2 regions of the Kangiella sp. genome follow, and region 1 is predicted to be linked to the other one. Evidence: riboswitches for the same ligand, from Rfam matches in the RefSeq annotation. Region 1 holds a riboswitch; the other holds the start of a gene.
The links. A riboswitch is a leader RNA that binds a small molecule or an ion and turns the genes downstream of it on or off. The one in region 1 is predicted to bind thiamine pyrophosphate.
Positions count from the first base shown of each region.

Region 2: another riboswitch for thiamine pyrophosphate. It lies ahead of ACN0VI_RS08940 (TonB-dependent receptor); the one in region 1 lies ahead of thiC (phosphomethylpyrimidine synthase ThiC).

Region 1 covers NZ_JBLXBT010000001.1:299,555-305,418, reverse strand. The annotation lists gene ACN0VI_RS01425 (cysteine synthase A) at 1-668, shown strand, start outside; gene ACN0VI_RS01420 (ACT domain-containing protein) at 668-1,054, shown strand; gene ACN0VI_RS01415 (DUF4870 domain-containing protein) at 1,610-2,074, shown strand; TPP riboswitch at 2,248-2,382, shown strand; gene thiC (phosphomethylpyrimidine synthase ThiC) at 2,486-4,348, shown strand; gene ACN0VI_RS01405 (FAD-dependent oxidoreductase) at 4,372-5,427, shown strand; gene thiS (sulfur carrier protein ThiS) at 5,411-5,608, shown strand; gene ACN0VI_RS01395 (thiazole synthase) at 5,823-5,864, shown strand, end outside.
Region 2 covers NZ_JBLXBT010000001.1:1,941,146-1,947,009, forward strand. The annotation lists gene pnuC (nicotinamide riboside transporter PnuC) at 1-265, opposite strand, end outside; gene ACN0VI_RS08935 (hypothetical protein) at 303-554, opposite strand; gene ACN0VI_RS08940 (TonB-dependent receptor) at 574-2,781, opposite strand; TPP riboswitch at 2,940-3,071, opposite strand; gene ACN0VI_RS08945 (metallophosphoesterase) at 3,168-4,337, opposite strand; gene ACN0VI_RS08950 (HAAS signaling domain-containing protein) at 4,348-4,911, opposite strand; gene ACN0VI_RS08955 (PadR family transcriptional regulator) at 4,939-5,292, opposite strand; gene ACN0VI_RS08960 (CPBP family intramembrane glutamic endopeptidase) at 5,497-5,864, opposite strand, start outside.

The DNA.
Region 1 (5,864 bases):
CCGCACGGCGCCTTGCGGAAGAAAATGAAAATTACTGGTGGGCCAATCAGTTTGAGAACATCAGTAATGGCAAAGCTCATTATGAACACACAGGTCCAGAGATCTGGCAACAAACAGAAGGCAAGGTAGACACATTGGTATCGGTGTCAGGAACGGGCGGTACGATTGGGGGTTGTTCGCGCTATTTAAAAGAACGAAATGAGAGTGTGCAGGTATGGTCAATTGACCCGGATGGTTCCGGCATATACCACTACCTGAAGACCGGTGAATACAAAGCTCAGGGCAGTTCATTTACCGAAGGGATCGGCATTATGCGCACGGTAGCCAATTTTGCACAGGCCCGAATTGATAAGGGCATCACTTTACCCGACCAGGATTTAGTTACCGTATCGCGGGCAGTCAGAAACGCCGATGGATTGGTGCTGGGTAGCAGTTCTGCACTGAATATTGCTGGTGCACTCTTTGCCGCAGCCAAATCTGGCACCGGAAAAACCATCGTAACCTTTGCTTGCGATGCCGGTGAACGCTCCTACTCAAAGCTGTGGAATCCAGAGTTTTTAGCCGAAAAGGGTATCCGCGATGATCTGGAAACCATTGAGCAGATGTTCGAGCGTTACAAAGCAACGGATGACAGCGTCATAGTCAATGTTAGTGATAGGGATAGATGATGGAGAATAAACCGCACTTGAAGTTACTGGACGCACAGTTTGATGTACATCGATTGTTATCAACAATGGATTTGGAGGACTTGCAGGGAAGTTGGTTTTTGTCCTCAACCGATGAAGAGTTATCACTGGTTTGTGAAGCAATAAATCGTGACTTGATAAAAGACACTGTGCAGAAAAGCGAACTGAATTGGCGTGCCATTAAAGTCGCAGGGCCACTCGACTTTAGCCTGACAGGAATCATCGCTGGTATCAGCCAAGTCCTAGCCAACGCCGAAGTTCCCGTCTTTGTCGCCTCCACCTTTGATACCGACTATGTTCTGGTAAAAGAAAGAAACCTTGCTGAAGCGTTGGTTGCCTTAAAAAAAGCCAGTTATGTGTTTGTTTAGTTGATTTCATTGGTAAGTATAGCGCGCTAACGAGTAATAGGATGGGTTAACATTGATGCGTAATTCATCAAAGCCAGCCCTCCAATAGCTCATTGGCGGCAAACCACTAATACAAAAAAACACTTCAGGCAAACCGGTAGGCAAAATGGAAAAGTTGTGAGAATAGGCGCGTTAAAGCGACGATAAGGGTACTTTAAGCGACTTTAAAAGCATTTCCATATAAATCAAGCGGTTATTCCATTTTGTCGCTAAAACAAATAAAAAATAAAAAATAAAAATAATTATAATCGCAATAATTTCAATAAGTTATATGGTTTATAAAAAGATTTAGACCTTTCAGGCTGAAAATTGATAACAATTAGAACTCGAACATAAAAAATAAATATCTTTAATATCAAGAAGTTATTGAAAGCTTTCAAATAAATTGAAAGCAGTGATTTATCGTCAATTCCTATCACTCAAAGTAACAATTTGAAATATGAGTCTTTGCTAATCTGTATTTGTGCAGCGGCAAAGCGTCGTTGTCTTAAAAAGATTTCAGACGAGGAATTAGAGATGAACAACGAAGACGATAAAAAACCTGAAGGCACTGGCGAAAGCAAACCAGAGCAGGGTGGTGAACATAAAGAGCGCGTCTATGAAGGCGAAGCTGAAGTATTAGGTAGCGAAGACATTCGTGGCGAAGAAAAGACCTGGTCTATGTTTGCTCACTTGGCGGCCTTTGTTGCTATGGTTCCGTTAGTGCCAGTTATAGGCATGGTACTTGGGCCCTTGGTGGTCTGGTTGTTGAAGAAAGACGATATGCCATTGGTTGCCGAGAATGGTAAACGTGCCTTGAACTTTAATATCACCATGTTTATTGCGTACTGTGCGGCGTTAATCCTGTGCATCATCTTGATTGGTATTCCAATCCTGTTTGGATTAATCATTTTTCACTTTATTGTCACCATATTGGCGGCGATTAAAGCGAGCGAAGGTGGTGTTTACGAATACCCATTCTCTATAAAGTTGATTCAGTAATAGGAATGCCTAGATTCTAATAATAACAAATGACTCTCCACCCGGGGCGCTGTCGAATGCAAAGCTTCGCCCCATTCTCCCCAGCGGCAACTTAGGTGCCGCTTTTTTTATGTCTGAATAAATAATCTGAAAAATAGGGGCTAGGAATTTGTGACTTAGCATGTGTATAATTCGAACAACTCTCGGGGTGCGCTTGGGATTAAGACTTACGCCAACAGGCTATCTTAAACCAAGAGCTGAGATGCATTAGCAAACCCGTATAACCTGATCCGACTCGCATCGGCGTAGGGAAGAGTAATGTCAAAGCTGACGATCTCACCATAAAGCTCTGTTCTCATTATCTCTTTGCCTCCTTGCGCTATGCGGTCATAAACGCTGGAGATTATTGTGAAAAACAGTGTGACAAAAAGTGTGGCAAAGAATGATCCGATTGATCTAACCAAACATACCATTACTCGCGAACCCTTACCGAAATCGAAAAAGATTTACGTTCCCGGCACCTTACATAAAGATATTCGTGTGCCGATGCGTCAAATTAGTCTGACCAATGGTGAAAAAGTCACCCTTTACGATACCTCTGGACCTTACACTGACCTGAGCATTGATATTGATGTGCGCAAAGGTTTGCAGGAAGTGCGCCGTAACTGGGTTATGGGCCGTGGTGATGTGGAAGAATATCAGGGCCGCGAACTTAAGCCGATTGATAATGGCTATGAAGATGGTGATAAAGCCTTTGCCACTCATAATCCTGAGCTGCAGCGCAAACCAATTCGTGCCAAATCAGGCAAGAATGTGACTCAACTGCATTATGCACGCCAGGGCATTGTGACGCCGGAAATGGAATACGTAGCGATTCGTGAAAATCAAAAGCGTGAAGCCTTATTAGAACAAAACAGCTCCGCAAATGGTGTCAGTAAAGAAAGAGAAGTCCGCTTAAAAGGCGAATCCTTTGGCGCGAAAACACCGCAAAAAATTACTCCTGAATTTGTACGTGATGAAATTGCCGCAGGCAGAGCGATTATTCCTGCCAACATTAATCACACCGAATTAGAACCAATGATTATTGGCCGTAACTTCCTAGTGAAGATAAATGCCAACATTGGTAACTCTGCTGTAACATCCAGCATCGAAGAAGAAGTCGAAAAGCTGGTGTGGTCAACGCGTTGGGGTGGCGATACCGTCATGGATTTATCGACCGGTAAAAATATCCACGCCACTCGCGATTATATTCTACGTAACTCACCGGTCCCGATTGGTACTGTGCCAATTTATCAGGCTTTGGAAAAAGTCGGTGGTGTAGCCGAAGATCTGACCTGGGAAGTATTCAGGGATACTTTGATTGAACAGGCCGAACAAGGGGTGGATTACTTTACTATTCATGCCGGTGTCTTGTTGCGCTATGTGCCACTGACTGCTGAGCGTGTAACCGGTATCGTGTCGCGCGGTGGTTCGATTATGGCGAAATGGTGTATCGCACATCATAAAGAGAACTTCTTATACACCCATTTCGAAGAGATCTGCGAAATCATGAAGGCTTACGATGTGAGCTTCTCGCTGGGCGATGGTTTGCGTCCAGGCTCTTTGGCGGATGCCAACGATGCTGCGCAATTTGGTGAGTTAGAAACTTTAGGTGAATTAACCAAGATTGCCTGGGAACATGATGTTCAGGTCATGGTCGAGGGTCCGGGGCATGTGCCAATGCACATGATCAAAGAAAACATGGATAAGCAATTGAAAGAATGCCACGAAGCACCTTTCTATACGCTTGGACCGTTGACCACTGATATCGCACCAGGCTATGACCATATTACGTCAGGCATCGGTGCTGCCATGATTGGTTGGTACGGTTGCGCCATGCTCTGTTATGTGACGCCGAAAGAACACTTGGGTTTGCCAAATCGTGACGATGTTAAAACGGGAATTATCACCTATAAATTAGCAGCACATGCAGCAGATGTCGCAAAAGGGCATCCGGGCGCGCGTTACCGTGATGATCAGTTGTCGCAAGCACGTTTTGAGTTCCGTTGGGAAGACCAGTTTAACTTAGGTCTTGATCCCGATACGGCGCGTGAATTCCACGATGAAACCCTGCCAAAAGATTCAGCTAAAGTGGCGCACTTCTGTTCCATGTGCGGGCCAAAGTTCTGCTCCATGAAAATTTCTCAAGACGTCAGAGATTATGCTGAAGAGAAGAAAAAAGTTGAGCAAGGCATGGCGGAAAAGTCAGCGGAATTTAAAAAGCAGGGCGCAGAAATTTACGTTGAAGTTAATTAGTAAGAAGATGAGAAGTTGACCCTATGAAAATCGGAATTGTTGGTGCAGGTATTGCAGGTCGTATCTTGGCCTGGAAAATGCTTAAAAGAGGTTTTACGGTAACTCTTTTTGATAAAAATTCATTAAACAGTGAAGCTGCCTGTTCCTTTGCAGCAGCGGGGATTTTATCGCCACTTGCCGAGCTTGAAATGGCTGAGCCTACGATCTATGAACTGGGTAGTCGTTCCATGCAGCTATATCCACAACTGATCAATGAACTGGAGCAGCCGGTCTTCTATCGACAGATAGGATCATTAGTCACTGCCCACAGTTCTGATAAAGTAGAGCTCAATCATTTTCATCGCATGCTCAAGCACAAACTGGATCGTTGTGATGAGCATGTGCAAAACATTGTAATAGCCGATAAAGAACCAGAATTGGCGCACATGGGCGAAGGTTTATGGGTAACCAATGAAGGACAGTTAGATACCATTGGCCTGCTTAATGCACTGCAGCAGATTCTGCTAAAGAAAGGTGTTGAATGGAAAGAGCAGGTTGAGGTTAAGGAAGTGGAAGCCGGCCAAGTTAAAACCGATACAGACGGCTATGCTTTTGATTGGGTGTTTGATTGCCGAGGAATGGGGGCCAAAAATGAATTACCTTTGCGAGCAGTACGCGGTGAATTACTTTGGTTACAGGCCGACGATGTAAAGATAGATCACTTAACCAGACTGGTTCATCCACGCTACCGAATATACATAGTGCCGCGACCTAATAATTTTTACCTGTTGGGCGCAACCGAAATAGAAAGTGAAGACTATAGTCCAGTATCCGTTCGTTCTTCACTGGAATTATTATCCGCAGCCTATAGCCTGCATAAATCATTTGGCGAAGCACGCATCATCAAACAGGTAGTCAACTGTCGACCAGCGTTGCCCGATAACCTACCGAAAGTAGAAATCGAAGATGGCATCGGCAGAATTAATGGTTTATACAGACATGGTATTCTGATGGCACCGGCAGTTGTTGAACAAATGATGATAAAGTTTTACCAAGCAATAAGCTCACAGAAAGAGGGTGAAAATGCAGTTAATAGTTAATGACCAAACCATAGAAGCACCAGAAAGAATGAGTATCACCGATTTTATTCAGTGGTTTAAGCAAGAAGGAAATTTTGCTATAGCAGTCAATATGGAATTTATACCAAGATCTTTGTATGCAGAGACGATATTGCAAGAGGATGATCGGGTGGAAATCGTGTTACCGATGCAAGGTGGTTAAATCGCCGCAGCTTAGCTTAGACAATTTAACAAGTGCTAAGAATTAATTTGCTGCATTTAGCCTTTCTTTAGCTTTTTGCTTTATCGGCAAGAGTGAGGCTTTGTATGAGTGTTGGCTGTATTTACAAGTGACATATTCGTCGGGTACCCCTAGGGCAGGATCTGCGTCGTGACGCACCGCTCTTATCAAAATTAAACAACCAAATTAAAAAAATATGCTTAAAGTTGGTGGAAAAGACATTCAAAGCAGATTATTT
Region 2 (5,864 bases), 1.6 Mb from region 1:
TGCCCCGTTTAACGGTGAAGCGCCATTGATAGAAGCCATAAACTGCCATCAACAAATAATAAACGTTTAACAGCGACTCCATGAACAGATTAACGTCAAAGAACAACACCGTGTAGATCGCCGTGCTGAAAAATGCCGCAACCCAGCACCAGATATTTTCTTTAATCGCCAACAAGATATAGGCGATAGCCAAGGCTACAGCCAGCCACTCCCAGACCGAAGTGGCAGCCACTTGCTGGCCGAAAGTTTGAAAGAAGTCGCTCATCAGCTTCCTTATTTTATTCTTTTATCTTGTGAATTCTTTAACCGGGCTTAACGTCGCTGTTTAAAAACTTAGCTACAAACACCTGCTTGCCATAAGTTTTAAATGAGTATTCTACGGTTTCATTAACCACCGCCATAACGGATTCAAACTCACCAAAAAGTTGCGTACTCATGGTATTCACTATGGCCTCTACCCGCTTGTCACCCATCAGACGCGCAACGACATCCTGAATGATCGGCAGAAACTCGTCATCCAGCGGATACAAGCTTAATTCAACTGAAATCTTCATTTCATCATTCCCTCAATGCTTAAAAGTTGTAGGCGGCACGAACACCGACGATTCTTGGTGTACCATACTGGAAATAAGGTTCGGTTTCATAAAACTTTCGCGGATCATTACCGAAGCTGCCAAAACCTCGATTAACGACAGTTTCATCCGTCAAGTTACGGCCATAGAGTTCAACGAGCCAATTAGCATCCTCGTAAGTCAACGCCAGATGCCACAACTGATAGTCATCAGCTTTAACCTGATGGCGGTCGGACAAATAGAACTCATCCTTAAATTCAGTCTGCAGATTCAGGCTCCAATATTCATTGAAATAAAAATCAGCGCCAGCAACCCATTGCAGTTCTGGTGAATGCGCCAGTTCGCGACCCGTTAAATCATAAGGTACTGGTGGGTTGGCCGTTAGGTCAGCCAACACATGCGTAAAGCTTTGCAGGTTTTCAAACTCAGTTTTTAATATGCCCACCGAACCATAAAAATGCGCCCATTCCAGCGAACGCCAATTCCACTCAACTTCAGCGCCGTAACTTTTTGCCCCACCAGCATTGATGTTGTAATCGGTAAAATTACAGGGACACTCACCGCCTTCCTGCAAAGTTCGGCCATCAGCCTGCGAGGTTACATAGGACTGTTTGGACTGAATATCATCACGGTTTTGATAGAACAAAGACGCCTGCAAAGTTAATCCAGCATCAGGCCAAAAACCTTTAACCCCTAACTCATGGTTTAGCATGTATTCAGAATCATACTCACGTTGTGACTCCGGCAGTTCCTGTGCCGTATTAAAGCCCCCTGCTTTGTAGCCACGCGACAACAAGGCATACAGCATGGCCTGTTCACTGGCCTGATACTCAAGCGAAGCCTTACCACCCCAGAAATTCTCAGAACGATCATCCGCGAAAGGCTGATTATCAGCATAATCTGCCGACTGGCGTTCGAAACGCGCACCAGTTGCCAAGGTCCAATCATTGTTCAAAGGAATGTCCAGCTGTCCATAGAGTGCAGCGTTGCGGGTATCGTATTGGTTTCTGAAATCTACTGGGTTAAACGTATATTGACGCAACAAATCAACAGATTGATCGCGGAAATAAGCGCCAATAACCCACTGATTTGATGAAGATCGTCTAGATAGTGAATCAGTACTGCCCTGCCCACCAATCAATTTAACGTCTAAGCTCAAGTTTCGATTGTCTCTCAAGAAGCGGTCAAACGACGAATACCACCAATCAAAACCCCAGTCATCACTATCGCACGGCCTGCCTTCACAAATTCCAGTATGACTCCAGTCTTCGTCGTAAGCATAATCAAGCTCGCTGTCAGCAAATGACAAGGTGCTTTGCAGCTTGGTGGAATCCCAGGCCCATTCAGCGATAAAGGAAGCACCAATGGTTTCCTGGCGATCATGGCCTGGCTCATCAGAATAAGTCTGGCGTGTGTTATCAAGACTAAACGCATCATATCCATTGTCCACATCGACCAGAATCAGATTTGAGGTCAAAGAAAAGTCGTCACTGGATTGATAAACCAAACGAGCCTTCATGCTCGATTCGTCTATATTCTGGGTATCATCACGTCCTAGGAAAACATTATCGGTAAAACCGTCGCTACGGTATTGCCCCACCGCGAAACGGTAGCCCCAGGCATCCGAAAGCTGATCACTGCTTATCAAAGAGGCGCTACGGCCATTGTAAGACTCAAAGGAACCGGAAACTTTCAGCAAGTCTTCCTCAGGTGCCGCAGACACTATATTGACCAAACCCGCCAAAGCATTCGCGCCATAGAGGGTACCTTGCGGGCCACGAAGGATCTCAACCTGCTGCGTGTCCAGCATCAAAGCACCACCCGCGATACCCGTCATATCGATTCCATCAACAATCACACCCACCGAGTAATTGACGGGCTCAACAAACTCACTACGCTCGCCTACTCCACGGATTTGAATAAATCGACCACGCGAAGCACCCGTTGCGAAATTAACATTTGGCGCTAAATTGAAAACATCAGAAACATGATGAGCATTATTCTTACGTGCCGTCTCACTACCGATCACAGTCACACTCGACGGCAAGGTCAAAGGACTCTCAGTCAGATGCTCAGCGGTAACAATCAGGGTTTCCAGATCTTCATCCAAGAGCTCATCATCCGCCTGCCCATCAGCAAGCACAGCAAACGACATCGTCAACAGACTGGTCAAAAGAAGAGGTTTAAAAGAACGAATAGCGTGTTTCAAAAGACAACTCCACATAACAGCATTTCAGCGTTTAAGTGATGGGGTTTAGCGGAGTAACAACAGAAAAGACAGAAAATTGCAGTTAAGCTAACTTGACTGAGTCCCTGTCAATGAATGGCTTAAGGTGAAGAAAGAAAAAGCCAGATTCCAAAAAAGCACATTTTCTGAACTCCCTATCCCTACGCCGGCATGACCCGGATCAGGTTCTAAGGGTCTGGCGCTCAAACAGTCGCAAATCCGCAAACCGCATTGAGCCATTTCTCAGGCAAAAGCCTCCCCTCGGGAATGCTTGCCATTATACACGCCTAAAAATAAACAGCGAATTGAAAGATAATGTAGTTCCGTAGCATCATCCTCAATATTCGCTGTTTTTGAATGTGTATGGGCTAAGAAAGTGGGATCTTTTGACCGTCATCAAGAAGCCTGTAATAAATACCATTTTCTATCAGCAGTCCCTCTGAGTGCTTGGTCGGGAAGCTATTGCTATAATCTGACGGATGTTTCACATCGATTGCGAATAACTTGCCGTCAAACTGACTATTAACACTAAACTGCAAGGTATGACCAACAACTACCGCCTTGGCACCAAATTTATTTATAGTAGCCTGAAATTGCTCTTCATTAACTTTGTCTTTGAAATACCCTCGATACCAGGCTGGACCTGACTGTGTTGAAATTAATAACTCGGTATTTTTGTCGGCAAGTCCGGGATAGTACATCTGTCGGTAATAAGCTCTTACCTGCTCATTGATATCCTCAACGGTCCAATCAAATTGCATCAGCTGCGGGTCAATACCGCCATGAACAAATATAGTTCCATTAATAATTTCCATCACGTTTTTCGATTCAAGCCAGCGGCCAATAAATGAGTTGTTACTAAATAAATCTGCCTGAGTTTTGCCCATAATTCCTGCAATCGGTAAATATTTATCAGCAGCAGATTTAAAGTTTCCCTGCAGATTTTTAATTTCATGATTACCGATAATGTAGTGAAGCTGGCCACCCGCCTTTCGAGCTTCTTGTTCAAGCTTATAAATCAGCCATAGCAATTGCGTAGTGGAGCTACCTCGATCAACCATGTCTCCAACCAGCACCAAATGACCTTGACCAAAGGTCCACTCGAGCTCTTCTGAAATTACCTGATGAGTAATGAGAAAGTCACGGAAGGCCTGAAAATTACCTTCAAGATCGGATAAGGCAAGAATCGATTGCTGATCATCATACACAGCTTTTGGAGTAATAATCGCCGGATGAATATCGAAATCAAAACTGCTTTGATCACCATTATAGGTCACTGTTGCAGGGATAACTTGTTCAGGTGCATAAGCTTGCTTTTCAACGGAAAAACCCGACTCTCGACTGCCCCGAATATAATTCGACTCTAATTGACTATTACTGTAGAAAATAAAAGGCCCTTCTCCTGCAACTTTATTTGCTGATGAATCCGTTCCGTAATTTAACGAAGCATGCTGACTAATACCGAAGACAACCGCTATCAGCAATAGCACCAGCGACACGATGAGAAAGTGAAGAATATAAGTTCCAATAGTTTTCATTATGATTTCCTTAATTAAGATGTCGTTTTAATACCCGTAGTACTCGATGAGTTATGAAAAACTCAATAGCCGCAAGAACAATGGCCACGGGGCTTAACCATAAACCGCTAAAAACCTTTGCTCCATTGCTAAGGTCTGCTTGATGTAACCAACCAATAACAATGCTTTCCCCACTTGCGCTAGACCAGACACCAAGCGTGTAAGGTAAAAACAGGTTAACAAGGGCAAAAGCTATCAAGGCAAAACTGATTCCATACCCAAACACCAGCATGCTGTAGTAAAGCGTTTTAGAAACCCCTCTCTTAACGATCTGTATTGGCCTGAAACCCTCTGGAGGAGGAGTGCCGACCATGATGTGACTAATGTATTTGCTTGCTAGCTCTTTCGGCTCACCGAAACCATTGAATATCTCTTGGATATTCGGTGCTTCACCTGCTTGCTCCCTAGCTTCAATAACATCGAATATATGAGCCTCAATCTCACGAATCACCTCGTCTGCTTCTTCTTTCTCCAAACGAGACAGATATTTCCTTAGTTGATTTAAATATTTCTTAATAGAGTCATTATTAGACATATACTTTTCTCCATTCTCAGTATCTGGTTATTGTCCCTGGGCAGCTAGCAGCGTCTCAATATCAGCTACAGATTGTCGCCATCGGGCTTCAAGCACCTTTAATTTCTGTCTGCCTTTATCAGTCAGCCCGTAAAACTTACGCGGTCTAGCGTCGCCCTCCTGCTGCCAACTGGCATCGGTCAACCCATCTCGCTTTAGCCGGTCAAGCAGCGGGTATAAAGTGCCTTCGCTAATCACCATGGTTTCGAAGCTATGAAGATTGTTAAGCAGTTCAAGGCCATACATAGGCCTTGGCTTCAGGGCAGCCAAAATAGCCAGCTCCAGCGTACCCTTACGCAATTGTGCATCCCACTTTGATTCTTGCTGTTTGTCTTTGTCCATATACAAGCCCTACAATGTACTACATGATACTATGTATAACATAGTTACAATGTAATGCATACCATCACTCTAAATCAATCAAAATTTCGACAAGATTTGTAACAAGACGTTGGAAGTTGTGAGGAAAAGCGAGCGTGCTCTGTATAGAGCACGCAAGATTATTCGGTACCGGCTGGATATATTAATTGTTAGAGTGGAACGACTTTAACGACTAAGCCCATTCTCTTTTCGGCAATAAACTTCAATCAAAACAATCGCAATGACCAGTATTCCGCCCTGTATGGCTAATCCTACTTGATACACTAGGTTTGCTGTTGCCTCGTCTGATATAACAAACTCATAGAGCCCCGGAGTGTATTTTGGTTTTGAATCGAAAATAGCCTGGGCAAAGTTTAGCGCAAAATGAAACATGGTAGGCATCGCAAGGCCGCGTGACCAGAACGCCAATAAAGCAAAAACCAGCCCCCAAACTGCTGGGCCAATAAGCGACTCTATGACCAAGCCATGATATAGACCAAACACAATGGCTGTGGCGTAGATGGCAACACGAGTATTCAAAAGTTGCCTAAGCT